DNA from 3 places in the Neobacillus sp. OS1-32 genome. Region 3 is predicted to be linked to each of the others. Evidence: a T-box and tRNA genes for the amino acid it is inferred to sense, from the RefSeq annotation. Region 3 holds a T-box; the other regions hold tRNA genes.
What was found. A T-box is a leader RNA that pairs with one kind of tRNA and senses whether it is charged. The one in region 3 lies ahead of argS (arginine--tRNA ligase), so its partner is inferred to be a tRNA-Arg.
Positions count from the first base shown of each region.

Region 1 (3,282 bases), 1.5 Mb from region 3:
CATCAAAAAACATTTCGTAAAAGTCGCCTAAGCGAAAAAATAAAAAGGCATCCGGATAATCTGCCTTAACTGATAAATATTGCTGTATCATTGGCGTGTAAGCTGTCATCATGACCCTCCACTGCTTTAAATTCTTCGAGTATCTTCGACAATCTATTATAACATAAACTGAGCTTACATTATGAGAATGAAAAATCTTCTTTAAGTGAATAGGCCGATGAGACATATAAATGCAGAAATTAATGTCGTAATATTCAGATTCAATTTCTTTCCATTACATGCTATGATTTTATTAGGGATGGTGGGCAATATGGAGTGGTTTGGCGGCAGCTATAAGGAAAATCCATTTATAATGTTTTCTGCTAATCATTTTATTATGTTAGCATTTCTCTTGATCATTTCGGCTTGGATTTTTTTATTTCGGACAAAACTAAGAGCGAAGGATTGGCGTTCTAGCGAAATTGGATTAGCGATATTGCTCACTCTTTTTGAAGTTACCTACTATGTCTGGTTGATCCGAAATAGAATCTGGCATGTCAGTGACTCGCTTCCATTAGAATTATGCAGCATTAGTTTACTTTTAACGATTATTTTGTTATTAACCAAGAAAAAATGGGTTTATGAAATTCTGTTATTCACTGGGCTATTGGGGGCAACTCAAGCATTAGTTACACCACTCTTGTATTATGATTTCCCACATTTTCGCTTTTTGCATTTCTTTTTTACTCATTTTATGATGATTTGGGTGCCGTTGTATTTTACCTGGGTGAAAGGCTATCGGCCGACCATCTGGTCTGTGGTAAAACTGCTGTTGTTTTTGAATGTGTTACTGCCGATAATCATGGCCGTTAATAAACTGGTGAACGGCAATTATATGTTTTTACGCCATAAGCCAGAGAGTGCCAGCTTGCTGGACTATTTAGGACCTTATCCTAACTATATTTTTTCGATGGAAGGACTGCTTATTGCCTTAAGTTTACTCATTTGGCTGCTATTTCGAAAAAAAGCAGGAAATAAACCGATTCGTCCAAAGGGTCTTCCCCGTTAAAAATTTTTATTTGACGTTTCCGGGCTAACTCTTTATAATAGATAACGTTCCATTAATAAGTTCATATTTGTCCTAGTAGCTCAGTTGGATAGAGCACGATCGAAATTGCTGCCCTGACTTTGCTACAGCGTACTGATCGAGCCGCTCCTTGAGTAGTCTTTCTGAGATCAGGACGACAAAGAACAAGGTATTAGTGAAACAAAAAGTTAATAAATTATTATCATGTCCTAGTAGCTCAGTTGGATAGAGCAACAGTTTCCTAAACTGTAGGTCGGAGGTTCGAATCCTCTCTGGGACGTCACTGAAACCCTTGCATTGCGAGGGTTTTTCTATTTTTTGTATTAAATTTCACTATTATCCTTCACTCCAAGTATTCTTCCCTTAGCACACACCTTGTTTTTTCTGTCCACATTTTAAAAGGTACTTGTGTTATCATAAGAGTGGGACTCTATGGGAGAGTATCAAGAATCCAAACGAGGAAACATGAAAGATATCATTTAAATAAATAAATTTAAATATGAGGAGGAATAAGAAATGACTGTAGAACAAATGTTCGAACGGCTTTTGAAGGAAATCACTGGGGTAAAGGATGATCTTGGTACTGTTAAAAATGATCTCGTTGCTGTTAAGGATGAACTTGGTACTGTTAAAAATGATCTCGTTGCTGTTAAGGATGAACTTGGTACTGTTAAAAATGATCTCGTTGCCGTTAAGGGTGAACTTGATACTGTTAAATCTCAACTCGATGAAAACACAGAATTGATAAAAGCTGTAATCCACCGACAAGAGGAAACAAACGCAAAGTTAGAATCTCTTTCAATGGATGTTCATAAAGTGCACGGCGAACTAACCTCCTTAAAAGAAGGTCAAGAACGACAAGATAAGATTCTCGAATCATTGGCCTTGCGTTCACTTGAACAAGAAACAGAACTTCGTGAATTAAAAAGAGTAAAATAAAAAAGAATTGGACCGTTCGAAAATATTATGGCATGCCCGTAGAAAGTAACTTGCACGCGTTGATGCGTGTTTTTATTTTATACAAACAACAAACAGGAGAGAAAAATTACGTAAAGAAATTTATTATAAGAAGAATTGAAAAATGGCTCATGGGGCTGTCCGATAAGTCCCTAAAATAAAGCAAGTGGAGAAAAACGACACGTTTTTCTCCACTTGCTTTTGTATTTTTTCGACTTTTATCTGAAAGTAGCTGGCGGATGCCTGCTACTTTCAGTATATTGTGGGCTAATGCCACAATCCCAAACTCGATATGCACCTTGTCGAGCCCCCGCAATGAAAATCTGCGGAACGACCGATTGCCCTTGATGTGACCGAACACACTTTCTACCTCGATTTTGCGTCGAGCGTAGATAGCGGCTTTTTCTTCACATTCAAGGGCTGTTTTTGCCTTCGCTTTCATTTCTTCGAAGACGGTATTCCAGTGAACCTGCCGATTTCCCTTTGCCTTTGTGCATTTTGCTTTCAACGGGCAACCTGTACAGTCTTCACATTCGTATATTTTGAAGCTTTGCTCATAACCGGATTGATTCTTTTTGTTTTGGTATTTTTTAAACGTCACTTTCCTTCCATTTGGGCAAATAAAGCAATCATCTTGCTCAAGATAAGTCCAGTTCTTCGCGTTTTTGATGTCATTTTTGTATTTACGCGTCTTTTCTTGCACATAGGAACCATAAGGAATGAGAAAATCAAATCGTGGTTCTTTCTCGTCTCCAATCGCATAGACATAATTTTCCTCACTTCCATAACCTGCATCAGCTATGACTGTTTTGGGCATTGGTAAAGAAGTAGATGCCAGTTTCTCCAAATGTGGGATAAAACAGCGCGTGTCTGTAGGCCGTTGATGAATGGTATAAAACAAGATAAACTGGTTTTCCGTGGCCACTTGCACGTTATACCCCGGTTTAAGCTGGCCGTTTTTCATATGATCTTCCTTCATGCGCATAAAGGTCGCATCTTTGTCCGTTTTGGAATAACTGTTACGGTCACCAAAAATTTCGTTCTGTTCCTTGTATTTAGCCAGTCGAGGTAAGAAGTTTTCTCGAATCAGCTTGAGAGGTTTCTTCCATTTACTGCGTTCTTGGCGCTTCTCCTTACGTATCTTTGTATCTGTTTCCTTTTCAATTTCTTCTGTAAGTGCTTCTACTTTTTCTTCTATTTCTTTCGCGACTGCCTCAAGGTCCTGTTCGTTGATTTCTGTATTTTGTTCAGATTTCTTT
Region 1 is NZ_CP133263.1:1,528,596-1,531,877, forward strand. Features, by position in the region: gene mutS (DNA mismatch repair protein MutS) at 1-109, opposite strand, end outside; gene RCG24_RS07775 (YwaF family protein) at 299-1,048, shown strand; tRNA gene RCG24_RS07780 (tRNA-Arg) at 1,273-1,346, shown strand; gene RCG24_RS07785 (hypothetical protein) at 1,583-2,005, shown strand; gene RCG24_RS07790 (IS1182 family transposase) at 2,112-3,282, opposite strand, start outside.
Region 1: it has a tRNA-Arg gene. The T-box ahead of argS (arginine--tRNA ligase) is inferred to sense a tRNA for this amino acid. The anticodon was not compared.

Region 2 (3,282 bases), 1.0 Mb from region 3:
AAGCCAATCATTTCTCGGCTGATATTTTTTTAGAAAAGGATGGCAAAAGGGTGAATGCCAAAAGTATTATGGGGCTAATGAGCCTGGCAGTCGGTTCCGGTGTCGAAATTACGATCATTGCTGACGGGGAAGACGAAGAGACTGCGATTCAAACGTTAACTGATTTTATCGAAAAGGATCACTAAACATAAACAAGCGGGCTGGCCAATGGGTTAGCCCTTTTTATTGTAAAAAAGAACAACCAACAGGTTAACGCTGGTTGTTCTTTGAAAATTGTCTAGCACCACAAGGAAAGCTTCGTCAGCATTGGCATCGCACGAAGGAAAAGCGATGGCTTTTTCGAGGGGCTAACCAAGGCGCTTGCGCTTTTTGTTTTTATTTATCTTTTTTGTCCAAGATATTGCGGGAAATGATGTTGTCAATCAAACCGTATTCCTTTGCTCTCTCAGCTGTCATGAAGTTATCGCGGTCAGTATCGCGCTGAATCACTTCAATCGGCTGACCGGTGCGTTCGGCTAAAATACCGTTTAATTTTTCGCGCAAGAAAAGGATGCGTTTAGCAGCAATTTCGATTTCCGTTGCCTGCCCTTGGGCACCGCCTAAAGGTTGGTGAATCATGACTTCGGCATTTGGTAAGGCAAACCGTTTTCCTTTTTCACCAGCTGCCAGCAAAAATGCTCCCATGGAGGCCGCCATCCCAATGCAGACCGTCGATACGTCCGGCTTAATATACTGCATCGTATCATAAATGGCCATACCGGCAGTGATACTGCCGCCTGGGCTGTTAATATAAAGGGTAATATCTTTTTCTGGGTTTTCCGCTTCCAGGAATAGCAGTTGTGCGACAATACTATTGGCGACGTTATCATCGATGGCACTTCCAAGCATGATGATCCGGTCTTTTAACAGACGGGAATAAATATCATACGCTCTTTCACCGCGATTTGTTTGTTCAATGACTGTAGGAATTAGATTCATTTTTCTTTCCTCCTTTAATTAAAAGGCTTAAAACTATGTATTGTTATCATACACTAATGGTCAATAAAGGTCAAACAATATACCCTTCATTTTTTTCGCCATCTTTCCTTCAATCAGCTTAACCAATTAGGCTGCAATTTAAAACAAAATTTGCACTTGCAAAGTGAAGCAAAGTGACTTATAATATGTAAGTCGCTAATATTAAGCCCTCGTGGTGTAACGGATAACACGCAAGATTCCGGTTCTTGTACTGGGGGTTCGATTCCCTCCGAGGGCGCTAGGGTACACTCAAGGAAACCTTCTTATCTGTGTGATAGGAGGTTTTTTCTTTTAATAAGCGATTTTTTGTTATTTGTATTTTCTGACAATTGAAAACAAAAATTGAAGATTGAACAATTTTCCATACACCAAAGCTCTTGTTTCATGTAAAATAACCTTAAGGAGGGGAGTGTTATGAATTTAAAAGCAGGTTTATGGCAGCAGCAAACACTGAAGCTCACAATGACTCAAGAGTTGTCACAGGCAATTGCTTTGTTGCAATATTCTACGCAAGAGCTGACGGAGTTTTTGGAGAATAAGGCACTTGAAAATCCTTTAATCCAAATTGACCAAGTGAATGTGCAGCCGATGAATCCCCTAATAGACCGAAATCGTCGGAAGCATCAAAAAGTGGAAAAGGACTGGATTGAACAAATTGCTGCCAAACCATTTTCACTAGAAGAACAATTAATATCGCAACTTAATATAAAAGCGTTATCAGATGACCAATTACGCGTGATTCGCCATTTAATTTATAACTTGGATGAAAACGGTTACTTTACCGGAGATTTGGCTGAAATTGCAGTAAAGCTGCAAGTAAACCAAGAATTGGTTGAAGCTTGCTTGATGATGATTCAGTCGCTGGAACCGATTGGAATTGGAGCACGAAATCTGCAAGAATGCTTGCTTATCCAAGTGGAATATGAATATCCCGATAATGAACTGGCCAAGAAAATCATTTCCGATTATTTTGTCCCCTTTGCGGAAAAGAAATGGAAGCAAATTGCCAAGGAACTGCAGGTAACGCTAAAGGATATCCAGGATGTTTTTGATGAAATTCAACTATTGGATCCAAAGCCGGGTGCTGTATTGGGGAGTGAAACTTCCGCTTATATCATTCCGGACGTGATTGTCGAACAAACTCCTGAAGGCTTAACGGTTCGAATGTTCGACGATATGCTCCCGAAAATCAGCTTTAATCAGCAGTACTATAACCAATTTAAGAATCAGGATCAGCAGGTTAACCGCTTCTTACAAGATAAGGTTCAGGATTATCAATGGATTCAGAAAAGCATTGAACAGCGCCGTGAAACATTGACAAGGGTTGTCACCAAAATCGTTGAAAAGCAAACCGCTTTCTTTGAAAATGGCCCTGAAAGCTTGGTGCCTATGACGATGAAGGAGCTGGCAGCCGAACTGGATATTCATGAATCAACGGTCAGCCGGGCTGTCCGCGAGAAATATGTGCAAACACCGATCGGCACTTTTACCTTAAAATCATTTTTTACCAGCACGATCCAAACGGTTGGCGGCGATGAACAAACCTCTTCTGCCCAAGTTAAAAAGGCCATCACCCGCTTAGTCGAAAAGGAAGACAAAGCAAAACCACTGTCCGACCAAGACATCGTGGAACAATTAAAAATAACCGAAGGAATCATCGTGTCACGCAGAACCATCGCCAAATACCGTGACCAACTAGGCATCCCATCCTCATCCAAGAGAAAAAGATTTAACTAATTTGGTGTCTTTAATTTGGTGCCTGACACCATCCGTGGACATTTGTCCGTCTGGAGTGGACAAAATACCAAGTATTACCACGCAAACGCAAGTTTAGAAAGGAATTCTAATAATATGCCAAGACGAGTCGTAACGATATATTCGAGGAAACGTTGTCCGTTATGTGATAAAGCGAAGGTTGTTTTGCTCGAGTTGAGGGAAGAATATCATTTTACGTTGGAGGAAGTGGATATTGAGACAAGTGACGAACTCACCGAGCGCTATGGTTTGATGATTCCGGTCGTCCATATCGACGGTGAAGAGGTTGCTTATGGAATTGTTAATAAAATTGACATAAGTAACCGCTTGCAAAATGGAGCAAAATGATTGAAATTGGCCATCACTACTGCTACAATAAAAAACGTAGACGGGGTGATTTTTTTGCAGCAGGCGGGACATAATATGTCTATGATGGACATTTTTTGACCAACTGCATATAATAATAAAGGAGAAGCAAAGATGCAGTCTTTTATTGATATTACCAAAAGA
Region 2 is NZ_CP133263.1:4,043,468-4,046,749, forward strand. Features, by position in the region: gene RCG24_RS19775 (HPr family phosphocarrier protein) at 1-185, shown strand, start outside; gene clpP (ATP-dependent Clp endopeptidase proteolytic subunit ClpP) at 376-978, opposite strand; tRNA gene RCG24_RS19785 (tRNA-Arg) at 1,184-1,255, shown strand; gene rpoN (RNA polymerase factor sigma-54) at 1,432-2,754, shown strand; gene RCG24_RS19795 (glutaredoxin family protein) at 2,869-3,120, shown strand; gene RCG24_RS19800 (sugar-binding transcriptional regulator) at 3,253-3,282, shown strand, end outside.
Region 2: it has a tRNA-Arg gene. The T-box ahead of argS (arginine--tRNA ligase) is inferred to sense a tRNA for this amino acid. The anticodon was not compared.

Region 3 (3,282 bases):
AGCATAGTATTTATTAAACACTTGGGCAAGATCGATCACATATTTGGCAATCTGCGAAGGATCTAGATTGTCACAAGCGCGTTTGATAACATTTGGAAACTCAAGTAAATGGCTGACAACCTTCCATTCTTTCTCCCATGAAGTATGATAGTCCGGTACTGCAGCATCAGCCTGCCAATTGGCTTTTCGTAAAATCGAACATGCTCTGGCAAACGTATATTGTACATACGGACCTGTTTCTCCCTCAAAGCGAATCAATTCCTCTAAAGAAAATTCAATATCGTTCATCCGATTATTTTTCAAATCGTGGAAAATGACAGCACCGACACCAACTTGTTTGGCTACTTCATCCTTGTTGGCAAGCGTTGGGTTTTTCTCTTCAATATTGTGACGGGCCATTTCGATTGATTCATTTAACACTTCTTCTAATAAGACAACCTTGCCTTTCCGGGTGGACATTTTCTTACCGCCGGTCAGCATCATCCCGAATGGAATATGTGCCATGTTTCCAGCCCATTCGAAGCCCATTTTCTTTAATACAGCAATTAGCTGTTTAAAGTGCAGGCTTTGCTCATGGCCGACGACATAAAGCGATTTGACAAAGTCATACGTTTCTTTCCGATATAGGGCAGCAGCTAAATCACGCGTTGCGTACAGTGTTGCACCGTCTGACTTTTTGATCAGGCATGGCGGCAGTCCTTCTTCTGTTAATTCAACAACCAGGGCTTGATTGGATTCCACCAGGAGGCCTTTTTCCTCCAGCATGTCGACGATCCGGTCCATTTTATCATTGTAAAAAGATTCACCGGCAAGAGAATCAAATTCTACATTCAATAGATCATAAATCCGTGAGAATTCCTTTAACGATTCATCGCGGAACCATTCCCAAAGCTCCACCGCTTCCGCGTCGCCATCTTCAAGTTTTTTAAACCAAGCGCGGCCGTCATCCTCCAGCGCCGGATTCGTTTCTGCGACTTCGTGAAACTTTACATAAAGAGCCAATAATTCGGAAATCGGATTGGCTCTCACCTTGTCGGCATCGCCCCAAAGTTTATAGGCGGTAATCAGCTTACCAAACTGGGTGCCCCAGTCGCCAAGGTGGTTGATTTTAATTGGTTGATAGCCGCATTTTTCAACGATCAGGGCGATGGCATTCCCAATAACGGTGGAACGCAGATGTCCCATTGAAAACGGCTTGGCAATATTTGGTGAGGACATATCAATGGTAACATTGCCGTTTTGCCCAAAATCATGTGTACCAAACTCCCCTTTTTGGGTGATAATTTGGCTGATAATTTTTTCTGAAACAAGCTTTTTATTTAGGAAGACGTTGATATAACCGCCCACTACCTCTACTTTTTCAAAAATTGGCGCCTTGATTTGTTCACTTAGTTCTTGGGCTATTAGATTGGGCGCCTTCCGTTTAATTTTTGCCAGTGTAAAACAAGGAAAGGCTAAATCGCCGTGCGCTGCATTTTTTGGTTTTTCAATCAGCAGTTCAAGTTCAGCGGCTGTTTTTTCACTGTTAAGCAGTTCAGCCAGCACTTCTGCAAATTCTTTTTTAAAATTCATGGTTTTTGACCTCCTATATTTGTATAAAGTAAAAAAACTCCCGTCTCCATGAAAAGAGACGAGAGTTTATTTTTCCCGCGGTACCACTCTAATTGTTCTAATGAACCAGCTTCTTTTTGTAACGGAGAGTTCTCCGGCCTACCCTACTTAGTTCAGGCGGCATCTCAAAAGTGCGTTTCATTATCTCGTCCGTACCAGGCTTGCACTATCCCTGATTCGCTTAAACATCCCAGATAACTACTCTCTTTTTCATTGATTTTAGTATGACTTGTTTTACAAGATATTATACTGAAAGAAATCTAATTTATCCAGTCATTGCTGATGATTTTTTTTTGAAGCTGGTTATCCTAAGGAGAAGGAGGGATTTAGATGGCCAGAAGAAATAAAATTCTTGTTCCCGGGGCCCGTGCAGAATTAGACAAGTTAAAAGCGAAGGTTGTCCAGTCACAGAGCCCTGAGGAAGCAAAGTTTGAAGCGGCGGAAGAGGTAGGAGTACCGCTGAAAAAGGGCTACAATGGGCAATTAACTTCCCAACAGGCCGGAAAAGTCGGCGGCCGGCTGGGCGGCAGCATGGTTCGCGAACTTGTCAAAATGGCCCAGCAAAATCTGCGCAACAAGCAATAGTACCGGTTGCTGAATGTGTCAACCGTAACGTTTTAGATTCATCATGTAAAAATATTGGCTTAAGCGGTGCCTATGGGGCAAAGTGATTAGATAATATATTTATCATGTCCCATATTCGTATGCTGTGGGACAAATCTAAGGTTAATAATTGCGGTTATGTCCCATAGACCTCTCCTATGGGACATTTCTTACCTTTCCATACTTGGAAAGGTCCCATAGCCATTAATTCGGGAGCTTTCTAAGCAGGAACACCTTCATTATTTGGGCAATTTGATCCGAACTAAGCGGTTCATGGTTTTTCTCCCAATCAAAAATTAAGGCAATATACATTTTCAACAACAAAAAGCTTGTTAGTTCTGTATCCATAGAAGGGATCGACCCCTTGGAAATTGCGGTATCCAGTTTATTCTTTAAGTAAGCAATAATCTCATCTTCGACATGCCGAAGCATCTCGGAAACAGCCAATGTTCCCATCTCTGCTTCTTCTTGAACCAGTTTAATCATTAACTGATGCTTGGATCGAAACTCCAGGATCCGAAATAACCCCCGATGAACATTTTCCGTTATAGGCAGACCAGGTTGAATGACCGCTTCTGCCTCTGCTATCATTTCTTTTACTAAAGTGGAGATAATCTCCTCAAACAACTCTTCTTTATTTTTAAAAAAAGTATAAATCGTTCCTTTTCCGACATTGGCAAGCCTCGCCACTTGGTCCATTGTCGTTGCTTTATAACCAAATAATGAAAAGGACTTTGTTGCTGCTTCTACAATCATTCTTTCTGCGGTCAGGAGCCAAATGACTTCCCTCCTCTTTGACCAATTTAGTTTTTTGGTCATTTTTCTTAATTCAACTATAGCACAGCACAAACTTGCTTTCAATTTTTTTTGTAAACTTTTTGGAAAATGTTCAAGAATCCTCGCCAACTGGAAACCACAAAGAGCAAAGACAAAGGCATAGTTTCAGTTCACCAAAAAGCATAGTTTTTTGGTGCCCATGCTGGAGAAACTTTCTTTTGTGCACTTTTATACGCTAAGAAAACCCTAACCTTCTAATAAGTTTAAAAAACCGGACAATAGCTGCCCGGT
Region 3 is NZ_CP133263.1:3,031,322-3,034,603, forward strand. Features, by position in the region: gene argS (arginine--tRNA ligase) at 1-1,572, opposite strand, end outside; T-box leader at 1,624-1,834, opposite strand; gene RCG24_RS15030 (alpha/beta-type small acid-soluble spore protein) at 1,942-2,196, shown strand; gene RCG24_RS15035 (TetR/AcrR family transcriptional regulator) at 2,419-3,033, opposite strand.